Regions from separate parts of the Mesobacillus sp. S13 genome, predicted to be linked through region 3. Evidence: a T-box and tRNA genes for the amino acid it is inferred to sense, from the RefSeq annotation. Region 3 holds a T-box; the other regions hold tRNA genes.
The links. The T-box of region 3 lies ahead of argS (arginine--tRNA ligase). A T-box ahead of a tRNA ligase gene usually reads a tRNA of that ligase, here a tRNA-Arg.
Positions count from the first base shown of each region.

Region 1: it has a tRNA-Arg gene. The T-box ahead of argS (arginine--tRNA ligase) is inferred to sense a tRNA for this amino acid. The anticodon was not compared.
Region 2: it has a tRNA-Arg gene. The T-box ahead of argS (arginine--tRNA ligase) is inferred to sense a tRNA for this amino acid. The anticodon was not compared.

Region 1 is NZ_CP084622.1:4,144,781-4,151,390, forward strand. It holds gene gap (type I glyceraldehyde-3-phosphate dehydrogenase) at 1-564, opposite strand, end outside; gene LGO15_RS21285 (sugar-binding transcriptional regulator) at 615-1,640, opposite strand; gene LGO15_RS21290 (glutaredoxin family protein) at 1,764-2,024, opposite strand; gene rpoN (RNA polymerase factor sigma-54) at 2,275-3,618, opposite strand; tRNA gene LGO15_RS21300 (tRNA-Arg) at 4,044-4,115, opposite strand; gene clpP (ATP-dependent Clp endopeptidase proteolytic subunit ClpP) at 4,481-5,086, shown strand; gene LGO15_RS21310 (HPr family phosphocarrier protein) at 5,143-5,400, opposite strand; gene whiA (DNA-binding protein WhiA) at 5,423-6,370, opposite strand; gene LGO15_RS21320 (gluconeogenesis factor YvcK family protein) at 6,498-6,610, opposite strand, start outside.
Region 2 is NZ_CP084622.1:3,501,738-3,508,347, forward strand. It holds gene ilvB (acetolactate synthase large subunit) at 1-1,528, opposite strand, end outside; T-box leader at 1,614-1,867, opposite strand; gene ilvE (branched-chain-amino-acid transaminase) at 1,901-2,803, opposite strand; tRNA gene LGO15_RS17940 (tRNA-Arg) at 3,173-3,249, opposite strand; gene LGO15_RS17945 (metallophosphoesterase) at 3,372-3,896, opposite strand; gene LGO15_RS17950 (XTP/dITP diphosphatase) at 3,889-4,494, opposite strand; gene rph (ribonuclease PH) at 4,508-5,263, opposite strand; gene LGO15_RS17960 (GerMN domain-containing protein) at 5,388-6,458, opposite strand.
Region 3 is NZ_CP084622.1:2,771,551-2,778,160, reverse strand. It holds gene LGO15_RS14185 (HIT family protein) at 1-7, shown strand, start outside; gene LGO15_RS14180 (LysE/ArgO family amino acid transporter) at 289-894, shown strand; gene LGO15_RS14175 (hypothetical protein) at 961-1,404, opposite strand; gene LGO15_RS14170 (hypothetical protein) at 1,502-1,639, opposite strand; gene LGO15_RS14165 (hypothetical protein) at 1,843-2,043, shown strand; gene LGO15_RS24355 (OsmC family protein) at 2,044-2,313, shown strand; gene LGO15_RS14155 (GNAT family N-acetyltransferase) at 2,448-2,924, shown strand; T-box leader at 2,964-3,178, shown strand; gene argS (arginine--tRNA ligase) at 3,222-4,919, shown strand; gene LGO15_RS14145 (HesB/YadR/YfhF family protein) at 4,956-5,252, opposite strand; gene LGO15_RS14140 (TIGR04053 family radical SAM/SPASM domain-containing protein) at 5,396-6,559, opposite strand.

The DNA of each region.
Region 1 (6,610 bases), 1.4 Mb from region 3:
AAGGATTTGCTGGTCATTTGTGTATGAGTGAACAGTTGTCATCATACCGCGCTTGATTCCGAAGTTGTCGTTCAGAACTTTTGCGAATGGAGCCAGGCAGTTTGTTGTACAAGATGCGTTAGAGATTACGTGGTGGTTAGCTGCATCGTACTTATCATCGTTTACACCCATAACGATTGTGATATCTTCGTCAGATGCCGGTGCTGAGATGATAACCTTCTTAGCTCCTGCTTCAAGGTGCTTCGCAGCGTCTGCACGCTTAGTGAAACGTCCAGTAGATTCAACTACTACTTCTACGCCAAGGTCGCCCCAGCCAAGTTGAGCTGGATCTCTTTCAGCAAGTACTTTCACTTTGTGGCCGTCAACTACTAGGTAGTCACCGTCAACTGTAATTTCTTCGTTCAATGTTCCGTGAACTGTATCATATTTTAAAAGGTGAGCAAGCATGTTTGCATCTGTTAAATCGTTAACTGCTACTACTTCTACATTAGGGTTTTTCAAAGCCGCGCGGAAAACTACGCGTCCAATACGTCCAAATCCATTAATACCTACTTTTACTGCCATGAGTATTTCCTCCTTTGATTCCTATAAAAGGTGTTGTTTATATTAAGGTGTTACCCTTGTAACAATGTTTTAGCGGCTCCTTCATCCGTAATCAGGATGGTAGAGGAAGGTGCCTGTTTCATATAAGCTCTGATCGCTTTTGCCTTGGACTCTCCACCGGCAACCGCGATGATATCGCCTATATTCGCGAGATCATTAAGCTGAAGGCCAATCGTCAGCACTTTGTGGACGATTTCTCCATCTTCATTAAAATAGTAACCAAAAGCCTCGCCTACTGCTTTTCCATCGAGGATCTTATGTAAATCCTCCGGACTGGTATTGCGGCGTTCCGCCATTGTAATAGCGTCTCCAATACCATGTAAAACCATGCTAGCTGATTTGACTAAATTCCAGACCTCGTAAATCAACGGTTCTTTGATGAAGGATTTGTAAACCTCTGTGCTGACCTGGTCGGGTACATAAAAGACTCGGTTGCGTGAATTCGTATTGTCCGCCATGATCGCACAAACTGTGTTTGCCTGATTCTTGACGTCCTCGCCGATTCCGCCCCTTGCCGGCACGAACAGCAAATCCTTTTTGCCAAAGTCAGGAGTCAAGCTATCCGCTACGGCCGCCATCGTCGATCCTCCTGTTACAGCAATAATATTCTTGCTGTGGAGAAGCTCTTTCATACTGTTGGCTGTCGCGCGTCCCAGCTCACTTTTCACCCAGGGAGACTGGTCGCTGTCACCCGGGACTACAATTACCCTCCGGATGCCCATGTGCTCCTGAAGCTTGCGCTCTAATGAGTCTATACCCATTATGTCCCGCATTACTCTTTCAAGACTTTCCAGTATATCTTTTCCCGCTTTGGTCAGTGTCATTCCCTGAACTGACATCGAAATCAGATTCTGGTCTTTCAAAAACTCCACCTCAGAACGCAAAATCCGTTCAGTCAAGTTTAGGCTGATCGAAAGGTTTCTCCTGCCAACTGGCTGCATCACATTTATGTATTGGAGGATGAGGTATCGTTTTTGCATAACTTGCAATAAATCGGGCAATATTCTTTTTTGAATATCAATGAGCGAAAAGTCCATGTTGATATTCTCCTTTTCCAGCGTTGGACTTAAAGTGTCCCGCTAAGACATATTATGTCCCACTCGCGGTAAAAAAAATCACCCCTGCTACAAAACTCATTCTAACAGGAGTGAAACCCTTAATCAACTTATAAACTCAATGTTTTTTCGTGAAAACGCTTCATTTATGAACTTTTTGTTAATAATTCCGTATTGCAGCTCTTCGCCGTCCAATTCGATGACTGGAATCATGATTCCGTACTTTTCGACGAGCTCATCATCGAGGTCGATATTGATTTCTTCTATTGTAATATTCCATTTTGTTTGTAAGTCTTCGAGGATCTCACGCGCTGTTTCACACAAATGGCAGCGTGGTCGGGAATATAGTTTGACTGTTTTTTGCATTTTGGGCTCCTTAAAGTGATTTGAATATCAATATTTTGCTAATAAGTTGATTTCCACTCCAGGATGCTTCGCTTTCCTCGGGGCGTGCGGTGAGCCTCCTCAGTGCTGAAGCGCCTGCGGGGTCTCACCTAGCCCGCTGATCCCGAAGGAGTCTCGCACCTTCCGTTCCATTCAACTTATTAATAATGTTTTGTGTTAAAACCATCAACTTAAAGTAAATATTTAATTTAAACACTTGAACATCAGTGTACTAATCAAATCTCTTCCGCTTGGAGGACGATGGTATGCCGAGCTGGTCGCGGTATTTGGCGACGGTTCTTCTTGAGACGACCATGCCTTCTTCGTCTTCGAGCATTTGTACTAGTTTTTGGTCGGATATAGGTTTCTTTTTATCTTCTTCTTTTATGAACCTTTCGATGGCCGCTTTTACTTTTTGGGAAGAAGCCTGGTCGTTCTCTGTGGTCGCGATCGCGCTTGTAAAAAAGGATTTCAATTCATGAGTGCCGGTCGGAGTCTGCATGTATTTTTCGCGGACAGTTCGGCTGACTGTCGACTCGTGGATTTCGAGTTCGTCGGCCACTTCTCTCATCGTCATCGGTTTCAGATGTTCTGGCCCGATCAAAAAGAATTCCTTTTGTTTTTCAATGATTTTCATCGATACCTTCAGCAGAGTTTCCTTCCTTTGCTCAAGGCTGCGATGAATCCACTGGTAGTCCCCCTGCTTTTCCTGCAGGAATTTATTGACTTCCGGATCCTTGTGTCCAGACAGCTGCTGAAAATATCCTTCATTAAAAGAAATTTTAGGAATCAGTGCATCGAACACACTAACCGAGAGTTCATTCCCTTCCCGTTTGACGACCACATCCGGGACAATGTAGGCAGGCTTCTCGCGCTGGAACGCTGCCCCAGGTTTAGGGTTCAGCTGCTGGATATCATCATGGACCTTTTGGATTTCCCTCACATCGATATTCAGCATCTTCGCCAATGCTTTCCACTTTTTCTCGGCAAAAAGCAGGAAATGGTCACGCATGATAGTTCTTGCCAGTTCATTTTCAGGTGTGCGCTTTTGCCTTGTCAATTGAAGCAGCAGGCATTCCTTGAGATCATTCGCACCGATGCCTGCCGGTTCAAGGGCCTGAAGCTTAAAGAAAGCGCAATCGACAATTTCTTCATCAACAGAAAACCTTCTGACGAGGTCTTCTCTTCGCAAATTCAAGTAACCGTTTTCATCTATGTTTTCAATCAATTCATGTAAAATCAATTTTTCTTCAGGTGTTACTTTTAACATATTTAATTGAGATAGGAGATAGTCTTCGAGGGTATCACTCGTACCCGCGCCAATCTGTTCGATCAAGTTCTTCTGGTCCCGTTCAAACGTTTTCTTTCTTGTTTTTCGCGTACGGTCCATACTGGCATCAAAATTGGAGATGTTTTTAAAGTCCACTTGCATCAGGGGATTTTCCATTGATTTAGCTTCAAGAAACGCTGCCAGCTCCTGCGCAGAGTATTGCAAAAGCGCAATCGCCTGGGTCAGTTCCTGAGTCATCGCCAATTTTAATGTCTGCTTTTGCCATAAACCAGCCTTTAAATCCATCTCAATCACCCCTGCACTCATTTTACATGATAAACAGGGTTTGGTGTATGGAAAGAATTTGGCATTGGCAATATAAGCGCTCTGTTTTCAATTACTATTTCGCTCATCCAATTGAATACTTGTCTATTAACTTATCAAACTCACAGGAAATGCCCTGAAATGAGCAAGGTATTACCTGTGAAAAAGTAACTGCGAATATTTTTCTCTAATAGAGCCGCAATAATTGCACCTTCAGCGGCTAGAATTGCGCTATCTAACACGATAATTGCACCAAAGCAGTCCAGAATTGCACCTTCATCCTCAATAATTGCACCGTATCCCTAATTTTAGGGGAAAAGAAAATAAAAAAGGCTTTCGAGGAGACCAGACAAAACTTGGACAGTTTTATCTGATCACTCTCAAAAGCCACTTAAATACTTATTCTACGCCCTCGGCAGGAATCGAACCCACATCTCAAGAACCGGAATCTTACGTGCTATCCGTTGCACCACGAGGGCATGTTAATAGTTGGCGTTACGCTTACCTATTATAGGATATGTTCAGTCCCTTTGCAAGCAGGTTTTTTTGGAAGCTCAGGACTGCTATTTGTTTAAAAATAACAATCTTGGGTAAGATGGATACGGTACAGCAAATTGGAATATACATTATTGTCGAACAGTTTATGCAGGCTTTACAAGCGATTCGTTTGACCTTTATTGACCATGCGTGTATCATTAAACTACATAGGTGTTCTGGCAAGCGAACCAGTTTATGCCAGCCTGCAATCTGCCTTTTTAGGGCAGTACCCTGCTTTTATTATAAAGACTGTTATGCCTTTAGTAAATGCAGTGAAATGATCTTACGTTAAAGGAGGAAAACAAACATGAACTTGATTCCTACAGTTATTGAACAAACGAATCGGGGCGAAAGGGCATATGATATTTATTCCCGCCTTTTGAAGGATCGCATCATTATGCTTGGAAGCGGAATTGATGACAATGTTGCCAATTCCATCGTAGCCCAGCTGCTTTTCCTGGAAGCTGAGAATCCGGAAAAGGACATTTCTATCTACATCAATAGCCCGGGCGGCAGCATTACTGCCGGCATGGCAATCTACGATACAATGCAGTTCATCAAGCCGGATGTACAGACAATCTGTATCGGTATGGCTGCTTCAATGGGTGCATTCCTTCTTGCTGCTGGTACGAAAGGCAAGCGTTACGCCCTGCCAAATGCAGAAGTCATGATCCACCAGCCACTTGGCGGTGCTCAGGGACAGGCGACAGAAATTGAAATCGCTGCGAAGCGCATCCTTTTCCTTCGCGAAAAGCTGAATACGATTCTTTCCGAGCGCACTGGCCAGCCGCTTGAAGTCATCGCGAAAGATACGGACCGCGACAACTTCATGACTGCTGAGCGCGCGAAGGAATATGGTCTGGTTGACCAGATTATCACTCGCAACGTACTAGAGGAAAAGAAAGACAAGTAAGCTCAATCAAAAACTCGCTTCCTTTAAATAGGAAGCGAGTTTTTTAGGGTTTATTTTTAGTTTTCCTTTTGGATGTATTCAGCAAGCTTCTCCACTGCCTCTTCTTCATCATTGCCTTCAGCGATCAGATTCACGGATGCGCCAGCGCTTACAGCTAAGCTCATCAATCCCATGATGCTTTTCGCGTTCACTTTTTTACCGTCTTTCTCGAGAAAAATATCGGATGAGAACCTGTTTGCTTCCTGCACGAACAATGCCGCAGGACGCGCCTGTAAACCCGTTTTCAACTTCACTTCCACCTGTTTTTCAACCATTGCTTTTTCCTCCTCTAGCCCTCTATTTATTTGTAATTTGCCCGGCACGCAGTTTATCGGCTATTTCATCGATCTTTCGCAGCCGGTGATTGATTCCTGATTTGCTGATTGATCCACCGCTGACCATTTCACCCAACTCTTTAAGGGTTACATCCTGGTAGTCAACACGGAGCTGAGCGATTTCCCTCAGTTTATCCGGCAAAATTTGCAGGCCGACGGTATCCCGTATGTAGCGGATATTTTCCACCTGTCTTAATGCAGCACCAATCGTTTTATTCAAGTTAGCTGTTTCACAATTCACGAGACGATTAACTGAGTTTCTCATATCGCGGACAATCCGGATATCCTCAAATCGCAGCAGTGCATTATGGGCGCCAACGATGTTCAGAAACTCTGTGATTTTTTCTGCTTCCTTCAAATAGGTGATGAACCCTTTTTTGCGCTCAAGCGTTTTGCTGTTCAGGCCGAATGTATTCATCAGTTCACATAATGAGTCATTATGCTCCTGGTACATGGAGGCAATCTCCAAATGATAGGAAGATGTCTCCGGATTGTTCACAGAGCCTCCTGCGAGAAATGCGCCTCTTAAATAAGAACGCTTACAACATTTCTTTTTCACGAGTTCCGGCGAAATTTCGTGGATTATTTCAAAGCCTTCTCCTAAAATCTTTAAATCCTCCAGAATTTCCCTGGCTGATTCCTTAAGGCGGACAATATAAACATTATTCTTTTTCAGCCGCATTTTTTTACGCACCAGCAGCTCGACCTGAACCTGATAACTTTTTTTGATCAAGGTATAGATGCGTCTGGCAATCGCGGCATTTTCCGTCTGTATGTCTACGATGAGTTTGCGATTTGAGAAGGAAAGGGAACCATTCATCCGGATTAAAGCGGACAGTTCCGCGTCAGCGCAGCAGCCCTTCACGTCGATATTCGTGAGTTCCTTTTTTGTTTCCGAAGCGAACGACACCTTCTCACCCCCCTGGTTATATAGCGCCGGCTTAAGCACAGCAGCTGATTTTGTCTTTTTCTCTTAGGCGCCTGAAGAATACCAGTGCACCTACCCCAAAAGAGAGACAAACGCTTGCATCCTATATTTACGCGTTATATCTCTTTTTGGTTTCATCTATTATCATAGAATATAAAATTTCTGAAACTTTTTTTGTATCATGCCTGATGACATTGCCGTCGAGTTCTGCGATTTCATCCT
Region 2 (6,610 bases), 730 kb from region 3:
CGGCCAGTTTTACAAAAGACGGCTGCACTGGATTTTTACTGTGTGAATATCTTTCTTTATAAAAAATTTCCTGCCACTGCCTAACCATCCCAAGGGCCTTGTTATTGAATATCGCTATTTTGATAGGAAGCTGAAATTCAGCAATGACCGCGAGTTCCTGTGTTGACATCTGGAAGCCGCCATCTCCGAGAACGGCTACAACACAGGCTTCCGGGTCTGCAAACTGTGCTCCGATGCTGGCAGGGAGGCCGAATCCCATTGTCCCCAGCCCTCCTGATGTCACCCATCGATCTGAATGCTGAAGTTGATAATATTGGGCCGCCCACATCTGATGCTGGCCGACATCGGTCACTACAATCGCTTCGCCATCCGTTTTTTCGTAGAGGAGTTCCATCACCTTTTGCGGTTTAAGTACTTCGCTGTTTTCGTAATGATATGGGAAATCCTTCTTCCAGGCTGATAGCGATTCTGCCCAATCTTCCTGTTGAGGCGGACTGCCTTCAAGACCGAGCAACTGTCTTAACGCCTCTCCGGCATCACCGACGACCGGAATTTGCGTTGCCACATTTTTACCGATTTCAGCCGGGTCGATATCAATATGGGCAACAGCAGCTTTTGGAGCGAAATGCTTTAGATTTCCAGTCAGACGATCATCGAATCTTGCTCCGATATTGATCAGCAGGTCACAATGATAAAGCGCCATATTGGCTGTATAGCAGCCATGCATGCCCGCCATCCCAAGGAACCGTTCATGATTAGCCGGGAAGCCTCCCAACCCCAGTAATGTGTGGACAACATGAAGGTTCTGCTGCTCTGCATATTCTTTTAGTAGATTTGAAGCCTTTGCATGGAGAACACCTGCACCGGCGAGAATGACCGGCCGTTTTGCCCTGCTTACTGCTTCCGATAGTTTTCTTACCTGAAGGTAATTAGGCTCCGTTGTCGGCTGGTAACCAGGAAGGTGGATTTCCTCCTCAGCTGGCACTGCCGCTACTCCCGCTGCAAGGTCTTTCGGAAAATCGATCACCACAGGGCCAGGTCTTCCGCTTGTCGCGATATAAAATGCTTCCTTGATAATCCTCGGAATATCTTTTATATCCCGTACTTGATAGTTGTACTTTGTTATTGGTGTGGTGATCCCAAGGATGTCTGCTTCCTGGAAGGCGTCTGTACCAATCACCCCTGTCGCAACCTGGCCAGTGAAGACGACCAGCGGCAAGGAGTCCATCATCGCATCGGCAATGCCGGTGATGATATTGGTCGCTCCCGGTCCAGAAGTAGCGATCACCACGCCCGGTTTCCCGCTCACCCGCGCATATCCTTCCGCTGCATGGATCCCTCCCTGTTCATGCCTTGGCAGCACATGAAGAATTTTAGAATCATAGAGTTTGTCGTAAATCGGAAGAACAGCTCCTCCTGGGTAGCCGAAGATGACTTCGACATTTTCCTTTTCCAGGGCCTTAATCAGTAAATCTGCACCGCTTACCTCTTTTGTTTTCGCCTTTGTTTCCTGCAAGGCTGCTTCCATTTATCGAACCTCCTACTTTTAACTCACTTGATTTTTACAAAATAAAAAAGCCCATCCATCTCCATATGCCTAAGGTTGCCCTAGGCAAAGGGATGGAATAGGCTTTATCTCCTTGTTCCACGGTACCACCCTTATTCACGCTTTAAGCGTGCGCTCGTGACAGCCTCAGCTGCCGGTTTTGATAACAAGTGCCAAGCACTCGACCAGTTTTACTAGGATTCCTTTCAAACTGGCGCTCCAGGGTGAGTTCACTTATTGCGGCATCACCGGCTTCCAGCAACCCCGGCTCTCTGTGCATGCTGATCGCAATAAATTACTTGTCCCTGTCCTCGCTTTATCCTTATTCAATTATTGCTTTTGGCTTTTGGATTATTAACTAACCTGATGTGCTTTTTCCGAATAAACCTGAATTCCGTCTGCCACTACTTTCGCCCTGAACTCACGCAGGATATTCTTTGTATGTGCTCCAGGTTCTCCATCGCCGATGACTCTTCCATCCACTTTGACGACCGCGATCACTTCTGCTGCCGTTCCTGTAAGGAAAACTTCGTCGGCTGTGTATACATCATGGCGGGTAAATGGTTCCTCCTTCACCTCGTACCCAAGATCTTTAGCAATATCTATAACCGCATTCCTGGTGATTCCTTCTAAAGCTCCTACATAACCTGGCGGTGTGAGGAACGTATTGCCTCTCACGATAAAAATATTATCCGCAGAACCTTCTGCAACATATCCCTGATCGTTCAGCATTAGAGCTTCACTTACATTTGCCAGATGAGCTTCGATTTTCACAAGAACATTATTTAAATAGTTCAGCGATTTCACTTTCGGGCTCAATACGTCTGGACGATTTCTTCTTGTCGCGACTGTCACGATCTCCAAACCTCGGTCATACAACTCTTTCGGGAAAATAGCCAGTGGCTCAACGATGATGACCACGTTCGCGTTCGGACACTTAAAAGGATCAAGTCCTAAGTCCCCGACACCCCTGGAGACAACAATTCGGATATAAGCATCTCTCAGTTGATTCCGTTGCACCGTTTCAACAACCAGGCCGGTGAACTCATCCTTGGAGTGTGGCATGTTCAGCATGATGGACTTGGCTGATCGGTAAAGTCGGTCCATATGTTCTTCCATCCTGAAAATATTGCCGCTGTATACCCGTATCCCTTCAAAAATACCGTCTCCGTATAAAAATCCATGATCATATACTGAAACTTTAGCATTTTCCTTGGTGACGAATTCCCCGTTTAAGTAGATCCATTGATCGGGCACAATAAACACTCCTTTAACAAATAGACGCTTTAAATTATTAAATTCACAGGTTAAAAAAATACAGTTTTACATTATCCAAAAATTGAATAGAAAACTATGACTCACTTTCGAAGCATTTAACTTGTTTTTTTATTTGAGGATTATCTTACGCCCAATTCAACCCCTCGTCAACACCATTTTTCTAAATTATTTGATAATTTAGATTAGTTAGTTAATTTGTATCCGCTTACATTGTTGATATATTCACATTTGCAAAAAAATAATTTTTTTATTCAGGATGTGTTTTGACCTCAGTTCCTGAGGGTGGATCAAAACTTCAAGGCATAAAAAAAACTCACCCAAAAGGTGAGTTAAGGTATGTAGTTTAAATGGCGTCCCAGGAGAGATTCGAACTCCCGACCGTACGCTTAGAAGGCGTATGCTCTATCCGGCTGAGCTACTGGGACGTGGTTGTTTTTTAAAGACAAGATTTATTATATTAGCCAAATAACTAAATGTCAATAAAAAATCAAAAACTTTTTTCTGAGGGAAACCTGTTGGCTCCCCTCAAAAAATCATTATAGTAGTTTTAATTTGTTTTGTGAAGTGAAAACTCTTGCTTCAGTTCAGAAATCTCACCAATTCCAAAGTCATAGATCCGCAATATGGCTTTTCCGCTTTCCAGCTCGAGTATGGCATAACTCTTTTCAGTTCTGCCGCGTGGAAGCCTGATGCTTCCAGGGTTGATGAACAGTACATCATCCACCATTTCTGCTCCCAGCAAATGAGAATGCCCAAAGCAGACGATATCAGCCTGCAGTTCTTTTGCCTTATAGTACAAGTTTACCAGTGTGGATTTCACTGAGTATAGATGCCCATGTGTCACGAAAATTCTAACGCCATTGATCGCATGAATCTCCTCATCAGGGAAATTGCCATAAAAATCGCAATTTCCCTTCACCGAACTGAAATTCACAATCGCAGCATCACTTTCAGAAAGCTCTGAGTCTCCGCAGTGAATCATCAAGTCCACATCATTTCCATGCAAATTCTCAATTCCCTCAAGCACCTCAGTAGACCCGTGGCTATCACTGACAATCAGCACCCTACTCATGGCGTTCCTCATGCTCTTTAAGGAGCTGATCCAGCTTCCTGATCGCATTTGCCCTATGGCTGATCTTGTTTTTTTCGTCTGATGCCAATTCAGCCATCGATTTCCCCTTTGTTTCTACGAAGAAAATCGGATCGTAGCCAAAACCATTGGAACCGCGCCTCTCCTCAAGGATTCTTCCTTCACACGTCCCGAATACAGTCAATGTCTCCTTGCCAGGCTCTGCCATCGCAAGTGCACAGCAGAATCTTGCAGTACGCTCGCTTTCCGGGACACCCTGAAGTTCATTGAGAACTTTGTCGATGTTGTTTTCATCATTTTTTTCAAGACCTGCGTATCGTGCCGAATAGACACCCGGCCTGCCTTCCAATGCATCAATTTCAAGCCCGGAGTCATCCGCAATCACTCTCACACCAAGGCTTTTAGCAATCGTTTCAGCTTTTAGTATGGCGTTTTCCTCAAAAGTTGAACCTGTTTCTTCCACATCTTCTAGCTCTGGATAATCGAGTAGAGTTTTCACCGCCAACCCTTTTGGTAAAAAAAGGTTCTCAAACTCCTTTGCTTTTCCGCTATTTTTTGTCGCGATAATGACTGAGTCCATTTTGAGATCTCTCCTATCTCCGTTTTCCGCCCTCAATTTTGGCAGTCAATTCTTCTCCGAGTGCTTCCTTTTGTTTCTCGAAAAGCTCTGAAATTCCATCTTGTGCAGCCTTTAAAAGATCCTGCAGCTGGCTGTATGAAAAAGTCGCTTCTTCCCCAGTGCCCTGCAGCTCAACAAATTCCCCATTTCCAGTCATGACAACATTCATATCGACATGGGCAGCAGAATCCTCGACATAATTCAAATCTACCACAACCTCACCTTTCTCTAAAACGCCTACACTCGTTGCAGCAAGGAAGTCTGTCACTGGAAAAGCAGACAGCTTCTTTTGCTTGCTCAGCTTCTCAAGAGCCATAGCCATCGCAACAAAAGCACCTGTGATCGAAGCGGTACGCGTTCCGCCATCTGCCTGGATGACATCACAATCGACCCAAACTGTCCGCTCTCCTATAGCCTCGAGATTGACGACAGCGCGCAATGCCCTGCCAATCAAACGCTGGATTTCCATCGTTCTTCCGGAAATCTTACCTTTTGCCGCCTCACGTATGTTCCTTTGTTCGGTAGCACGCGGGAGCATCGAGTATTCTGCCGTGATCCAGCCTTTGCCCTGGCCCCTCATAAATGGGGGAACGCGGTCCTCAATGCTGGCTGTGCAGATCACTTTCGTATCTCCAACAGAAATCAGTACCGAACCTTCTGGATGTTTCAAGTAATCCGTTTCAATATGTATTGGTCTTAATTGCAATGGTTCACGCCCATCAAATCGCATTATAAGTATCCTCCTCAACATGATAAAAGACAGGCAGCCTGCCTTTAAACCACAATATAAATAAGAGGCAGGAAAAACGCCTGCCTCTTTGGATGTCTTTAATTAGTATATCAAAATCTGGCTATTAAAAACTACCTGTGTTTACTTTTTCAGGCCTTGTAACTGGCTCTGCCAGTTTTTCTCCCGATTCTGTAAGAACCTCAGCCTTTCCGTTCACCGTAAGTGCCACACTTTCTAAACCCGTCTGTTCAGTAAGTGAAAGCACAAGCGAATTCAGCAAGTGTTCAGAGACCATTTTTTCTTCAAAGCTGCCGTAAATGGATTCATTGAAGTTCAATGTCACCTTGCCATCCTCAACCTTAGGTGCGTCAAGCAGCTTCACGCCTGACTGGAAGTCGGAGAGAAGATTGGATGCATACGCCGGCCCTTCAACAAGCTCGTTGACGATCGCGGTGATATTATCCTTAACAGCATTGCTGACACGCTTCGTTACTGGTACATAATAATACGCGCCTTCTTCACCGCCAATATAATAAACCGTGACTGCTTTCGTGTTTGTGATATCAACAACATCGGAATTGTCCACATTGATGCCATCCGCACGGCTCAGCTCTCCTCCAATCGGAGTGCCGCCTACAGGCATTACTTCAAGAGGAGTTCCATTCATCTGAAGCTTCACTTCATCGACAGTATCAAATTGGGTGAGAGTCCATGTTACAGCCTGAAGAATCTTCTTTTCATCCTCTTTTTTATAGGATGCAAATTCCTTTGAAAAATCAACGGTTGCTGTTCCGTCCTTGATGTTCACTGTCATTTGTGTGTCAGCTGGAAGGACGGCCCTGAAGCCATTTGGAAGCATTTGTTCGACAGGCCCATTTGCCACAAGGTATTCCAAAGCCTGCTGGGCGACTCCCTCTTTTTTCGGAAGTCCCATCGTCTGCGAGACGACATAACCATTTTTATCAATCAAATACAATTCTGTCTGAATGGATGTTTCAACTGCTTCTTTTCCATCTTCAGCTGTTTCTGTAGTAACATTTTCATCAAGCGCCTCTCCATCTTCCATGAGCGTGACATCCTGAGGAGGATCAATCTTCTTCTTTTCCTCGCCCCCGAACAGCCCGCAGCCAGATAGGAATACCGTAGTTGCCAGTGTAGCAGCTGTAACGACCACAGCCTTTTTATTTTTTGACATATAAATCCCTCCAAAGACAGTTTGTACTAATATGTATACGAGCCTCTGGATATTTTAGACCGCCTTTGAGAAGATTTTAGTAATTAATTGATGATAAAGAAAACGCTCGGTTATAACCGATTGTTGATCCTACCATGTTTCAAAAAGTAAAC
Region 3 (6,610 bases):
TTTTTGATTTCATCTAAAACAGATACTTTTCACAAACTTCTTTATCGCTACCACTTTAACATTCACGAATAATATGATTGATTGTGAATAAAATTCACTCAGGCATTTTAGTGTTTATGCTCAGTTTAGTTGTTTTCAGTATCTCAGAGAATATATTTAAGAATTAATTGGAAAAGGACTTAGGCCTAAGTCCTTTTCTGTTATATAGGAGCTGTCTAAAAGATTGAGGGTCGAGTGGAATGGAATTAATAGTAAATATAGTTGGATAGAAAAAGGGGAAGAGGAACTATGCTAGCTGCGGGAGTTCATGGATTTATCCTCGCCTTCGGACTGATCCTTCCGTTAGGAGTGCAAAACGTGTTTGTTTTTAACCAGGGATCGATGCACAAACAATATAGTAGAGTTTTGCCAGTGATTTTGACAGCTTCAATCAGTGATACAGTTTTAATCACTCTTGCAGTTCTTGGTATATCAGTGGTGGTTCTAAAGGTTACCTGGTTAAGTACGTTGTTATTATCAGCCGGCATACTTTTTTTAATCTATATGGGATATTTAACTTGGAGAAGCAGGCCAACTGATGTAACTGCGGAGACAGTAGCCTTTTCCCCGAAAAAACAGATAACCTTTGCCGCATCGGTTTCTTTGCTTAATCCGCATGCGATCATGGACACAATCGGAGTGATAGGAACGAGTTCAATGAATTATGCAGGTCCAGCGAAATTCACCTTTGCAGTTGCCTGTATTTTGACTTCCTGGATCTGGTTTTTCGTTCTTGCTTATGTTGGACGGCAAGTGGGAAGGTTGGGGGAATTAAATAGTTTTCACATGATCTTGAATAAAATATCCGCTTTGATTATGTGGGGGACAGCCATTTACTTGTTGTTGACTTTTTAACTTAAGGATCCTGAAAAGAGGCCAGAAAAAGAGTTCTTCATAAAAATCATGAAGGACTACTTTTTCTTATCGTCTTCTGCGACGTCGAAGATATTGAACTTCTGACTCAAGTTCTTGCAGACGCTTACTGTTTTCTGCTAGATCGCTCTTCATTGCATTCAATTGCTCTTTCACTTCGTTCAACTCCGCAGAAAGTTTTTCGTTCTCAAAAGAAAGTTGTTCGTTCTCATTTTCTAAGCTAGTAGTGTTTGCGTCTTCTTTTTTTGTGTCTGATTTATTCAATGTCTTGGATAGCAATGATAAAGTAGTTGGATTTACAAACCCTTGTACAGCTGCCATTAGGGAATTAAGGTTGTCAGCATTAAAATGGTTATTCTGAGATTGGCTGACCTCATCGTTATTTTCTTCTGGCAACTGATTAAAAATCGCCTGGGTGAAATTAAGTATTCCATCTAAAGACGGCTCTTTTTTCAAAGAATCAATATGTGGCTTTATATCTTTTTCATTCATCTATTATCATCCTTTCTTTTATTATAGAATCTCCCCGGCTAATACCGGTATAACCAGGGAGATTGTAAGGAACTTTAGGTTGCAAATCTTACAGAGATTAAGCAGCACCATTGTCTACAGCAATTACTTCACCGATGCAAGTGTAAAGGACATCAGCAAGTGCGTCTTGGTTCAACAAAATCGCAACTACCAAAGCAAGTGCCAGCAAAAGAACAACAATCGCAGTGATTAACATCTCTCCACCCCCTTCCTTCATAGAAGTTAGGTAAGATCCGAACCTTACAACAACATCTTATGAAAAAATATCGGACGAGCATCAGCTTGTATCATTGAATTTAAAAGACGGGCTGCCTATTTTAAAAGAAATAGGTTATTATTTGAAAAATGGCACAGTTTCTAATATGGTGGAGTTAGAAATTCAAGGAGGGGGTCGTATAATTGTCCGAGCCAATCGCGCTAACGAAAATAACAGTAATCCAGAAAGATACTGCCAATAAAATTAGGGAGGCTTACATTGAAGGTTTTAGTGAGCCTTTACTTTTTGGGGTACATGGTGGTGTAAAGCAGTTCTATGGTGTGAATCCAGAGGTAGAATATCCGTCTACACTAGATCATATCGTTGCTGCAGCAGGCGGCTGACTGGTTGGAACCCTATCTGGCGCGCTGGAGGCGCGTAAAATACCATCTTCACCTGATAAAGTCAAAGCGAACATCCAAGGAACAATTGAAGCACCTGAAGGAGTCCTGAAAATCACAAAAATCAGCTGCCACTATGAATTGAAGGTTCCTTCAGGAAATAGGGAAGCTGCCGAAAGAGCATTAAATGTATTCGAACGGGGATGTCCTGTCGCACAAACATTAAAGGGCTGTATTCAGTTCAATCATACTTGGGAAATCGAAGAATACTAGTAGAATGAGTCCTTATCCTAATAAGATGAGGGCTCATTTTCACTTTTTATACAAGACCATTTTCTTTTATGAAAAGGATTTTTGGTTCTATCCTCGAATTCTTATTTATATCTTTTTGAAAAAGGGGAGTCCATGTGATTGAATTAGTGCGTGCAAAACAGGAGGATGAAGCAATACTCCAAAATTTAATACAATTTTATATTTACGAATTTACTGTCTTTCAGGATATCAAGCTTGAGCAATCTGGATTTTTTGCACCCTTTGATTTAAAACCGTATTGGACTGAAGCCGATTTACATGCTTTTTTTATCATGCATGAAGGAGAACTGGCGGGTTTTGCCATGGTCGAAAGTGGAGCTCCCAATGTCATTCTGGAGTTTTTTATTATGAGGAAATTCTACCGAAGAGGGTTTGGAAAAGCAGCGGCGGAAAAGCTATTTGGCCTATTCCCTGGAAATTGGAGTGTCACTCAGGTAGAGAAAAATGAGCCGGCAAGGAACTTTTGGCGAAAAGTGATTGGCGATTATACTGGCGGCAACTATATTGAAATGTTCGATGATCACAATCGGTCAATCCAAGAATTCAATTCTGGATTATATGCAAAAAAATGATTGCAAAAGGTCCGAAGAGTTGTTTATAATGGGAAAAATATCAAATCGATGAAAAAGAGAGTAATTATTCTTTCTTTGCTACAGCGAGCCAGGGACGGTGGAAGCCTGGTGCATCAGAATAATGAAGCGCACTTTTGAGATGCTGTCCTGAAATTGAGTAGGGATAGCCGGGATTTACCCGTTATCACTTGGAAGAAGGTTCCGAAATTCGGAGCAATTGGAGTGGTACCGCGGGATAAACTCTCGTCTCTTATTTAGAGACGGGAGTTTTTTTATTTTATATAAGGGGGTAATTTAATGGATTATGTGAAACTGTATGCAGAGTTGCTTGCCGTTGAGCTAGAAGGGGCTCTCTCGTGTTCAGAAATAGAGAGGTTAATTGAGAAACCGAAATTTTTGCATCAGGGTGACTTAGCTTTTCCATGCTTCCAATTGGCAAAAAGCATGAGAAAACCGCCGGTAGTTATTGCGGAGGAGTTAAATGCTCGGTTGCAAAGCTCAGTTAATGATTCAATGGAACGTTTTGAAGCGGCCGGAGGCTATGTAAATGGGTTTTTAAACAAGGCGAAAGTGACCGAAGAACTTTTGATTGAAATCGGGCAAAAGAGGAATCATTATGGTGATTTTGATCTTGGTGGAAATCAAATTGTGACAATTGACCTTTCTTCTCCGAATATTGCAAAACCCTTTTCCATGGGACATCTTCGGTCAACCGTTATAGGGAATTCTTTGTCACTTATTTATGAAAAGGCTGGATATAAGACCGTGAAAATCAATCATTTAGGAGATTGGGGAACTCAATTCGGCAAGCTTATCACAGCCTATAAACTTTGGGGATCAGAAGAGAAAGTAAAGAAGAACCCAATACAGGAGCTGCTGGTGCTATATATAAAGTTTCATGATGAAGCAAAAAGCCAGCCGGAGCTGGAGCAAGAGGGACGAAACTGGTTCAGACGTCTGGAAAACGGGGATGTTGAGGCACTCAAGCTATGGAAATGGTTCAAGGATGAGTCACTTAAGGAGTTTAAGAAGATTTATGAACTCATGGGAATCGAGTTTGATTCATATGCGGGAGAAGCTTTTTATAATGACAAAATGGATTCAATCGTGAAAATGCTAAAAGACAGGGAGCTGCTTGTTGATTCGGATGGGGCACTGGTAGTCAGCTTGGAAGAACATGAACTTCCGCCTTGTCTTATTAAAAAATCGGATGGCGCAACATTGTATGCTACCAGGGATTTAGCCGCAGCTAAGTACAGATTCGATAGCTATTCATTTGTAAAATCATTGTATGTGGTCGGCAATGAGCAAAGTCTGCACTTTAAACAGCTCAAAGCAGTGCTGGCAAAATTGGACTTTCCATGGGCTGCCGGGATTGTTCATGTTCCATTTGGCATGATGTTAAAGGATGGAAAGAAAATGTCCACGAGAAAAGGGAAGGTAGTCTTGCTCGAAGATGTTCTTAATGATTCCATTCAACTGGCAGAAAAGAATATAGAAGAAAAAAATCCTCATTTGGAAAATAAAACAGAGATTGCAAAAATGGTTGGTACCGGCGCAATTGTTTTTCATGACCTGAAGAATTTTCGGATGAACGACATTGAATTTTCCCTCGAAGAAATGTTAAAGGTTGAAGGGGAAACAGGACCTTATGTTCAATATACAAATGCACGGACACAATCGTTATTGAAAAAGGGAGGTTTCAAAGGAGGAAATGAAGACTTCAAATGGGCAGCTATTGCGGAGTGGCCAGTGATCACTGAGCTTCAGAACTTTCCGGAAACAATAAAGAGAGCGATTGATAAAAACGATCCATCTTTGATTGCTAAATATGTCCTTGATTTGTCCCAGGCCTTTAATAAATATTATGGAGAAGTCCGCATCCTTGAAGAAAATGCTGAAAAGAACGCACGTCTTCAATTAGTCCATTGTGTAAGCATTGTGCTCGAAGAAGGTCTTAGAATACTTGGAGTCAAGGCTCCAAAAGAAATGTAAAAAGAGTCCCTGGATGAACCGGGGACTCTTTTAGATTCAATTATGTTCTATATAACTGGCGAAAATTTCACCAGCGGTATCGCTGTACTTCAGTTCTACATCTGTTTTGTTAAAGAACCATGTATCGTTTGCTTCTACAAAAAAAGTGATGCCGTCAATCTCTTGCTGTTCGGCGGCTATGGCAGGAGTTTCAAGCGAAAATGCCAGGCTGTAACCTTTATTCTTGTCGCCAAACCCGGCATATTGAGGATAAAGGCGGATGTGAAACGGTTTCTGTGTATCAAATTCCTTTTCAAACCATTTGTATGCGTTTTGATCAATCTTGATTGTCATCTTTGCACCATCCTTTCGTTAGCTTTATTGTAAAACCTCAAAGGTACTGGCTGCCGTGCTTTATGTCACACTTTTCGCAATGTCATTACATTGTCAAAAATGTTCCATTTAAAAACAGCTCCCCAAGTGAGTAGCTGAAAACCCTAAACCCTAGTTTCCTTTTTACGCATTGCTTCTGGGATATAAACACAAAATGGCTCACTGGCCATATAGTCTCCAGTAACAGCATAGGTTCTCGAACGTGAACCACCGCATACATAGCGAAATTCACAAACACCACATTTTCCGCTGTATTTATCAGGGCTGCGCAGGTCTTTGAAAATAGGGGAGTCTCTATATATTTCTGCTAAAGGCTTTTCACGGACATTCCCTCCGACAAGAGGCAGGAGCCCAGATGGCATGACATCTCCGGTGTGGGAAATAAAAACAAAACCGTTGCCGTCATTCACCCCTTTAGGAGCCCGCTTTAGCCCATCAATGACGGAGGCCATATCTTTAGTCAATGTGTCCTCATAGCGGATGCCTTGTTCTTTGATGAGTTTATTTTCTCTTGCTTTTTGCTGGTACACAACACGTCTGTAGTGCTGGGCAGCAGTGGTCTTAATGTCGTATGGTGCCGATTTACTTAACTCATATAGCCATCTAAACACCTTTTCGTGTTCGGCCGGAGTAAGGCAGGCATCGAGTTGCCCTCTCCCAGTCGGTACAAGTAAAAAGATGTACCACATCACTACCTTTAGCTCTTTCATTAATTCTGCCATTTGTTCTAGGTGGTCATAATTGTAACGTGAAATTACAGTATTAAGCTGCAAGGGCATGTTTAATTCGTTCAAGTATTTTACTTTTTCAATCGTAAGTTCGAACGAACCAGGAGTTCCGCGAAAATGATCATGGATTTCTGGAGTTGGCCCATCGAGGCTAAAAGCCCATCGTGAGAGTCCAACTTCCCTGGCCCTTTCCATTTTTTCCTTTGTCACATTATCTGTAGCACTAGGGGTCATGGAAACGCGCATCCCTTTTCTAATGGCATAATCCGCAAGGTCAAAAAGATCTTCCCGCATCATGCAATCACCACCAGTAAAAACTAGCATAGGATTACCCATCTCATAAATTTGATCGATTAATACTTTCCCTTCTTTAGGAGTCAATTCCATTGGGTCGGGTTTATTTTGAGCATCTGCCCTGCAATGCAAACATTTCAGCTGGCAAGCCCTTGTTACTTCCCAAATAACGATATAAGGATTTTGGTCAAAATCAACTTTACCAGGGTGGAAGCTTGTGGAATGGGAATGTCCAACTCCATGCATTTATATCACCAACTTTTTTTCATTTATTTATTCATTATAAAATAAGTGATT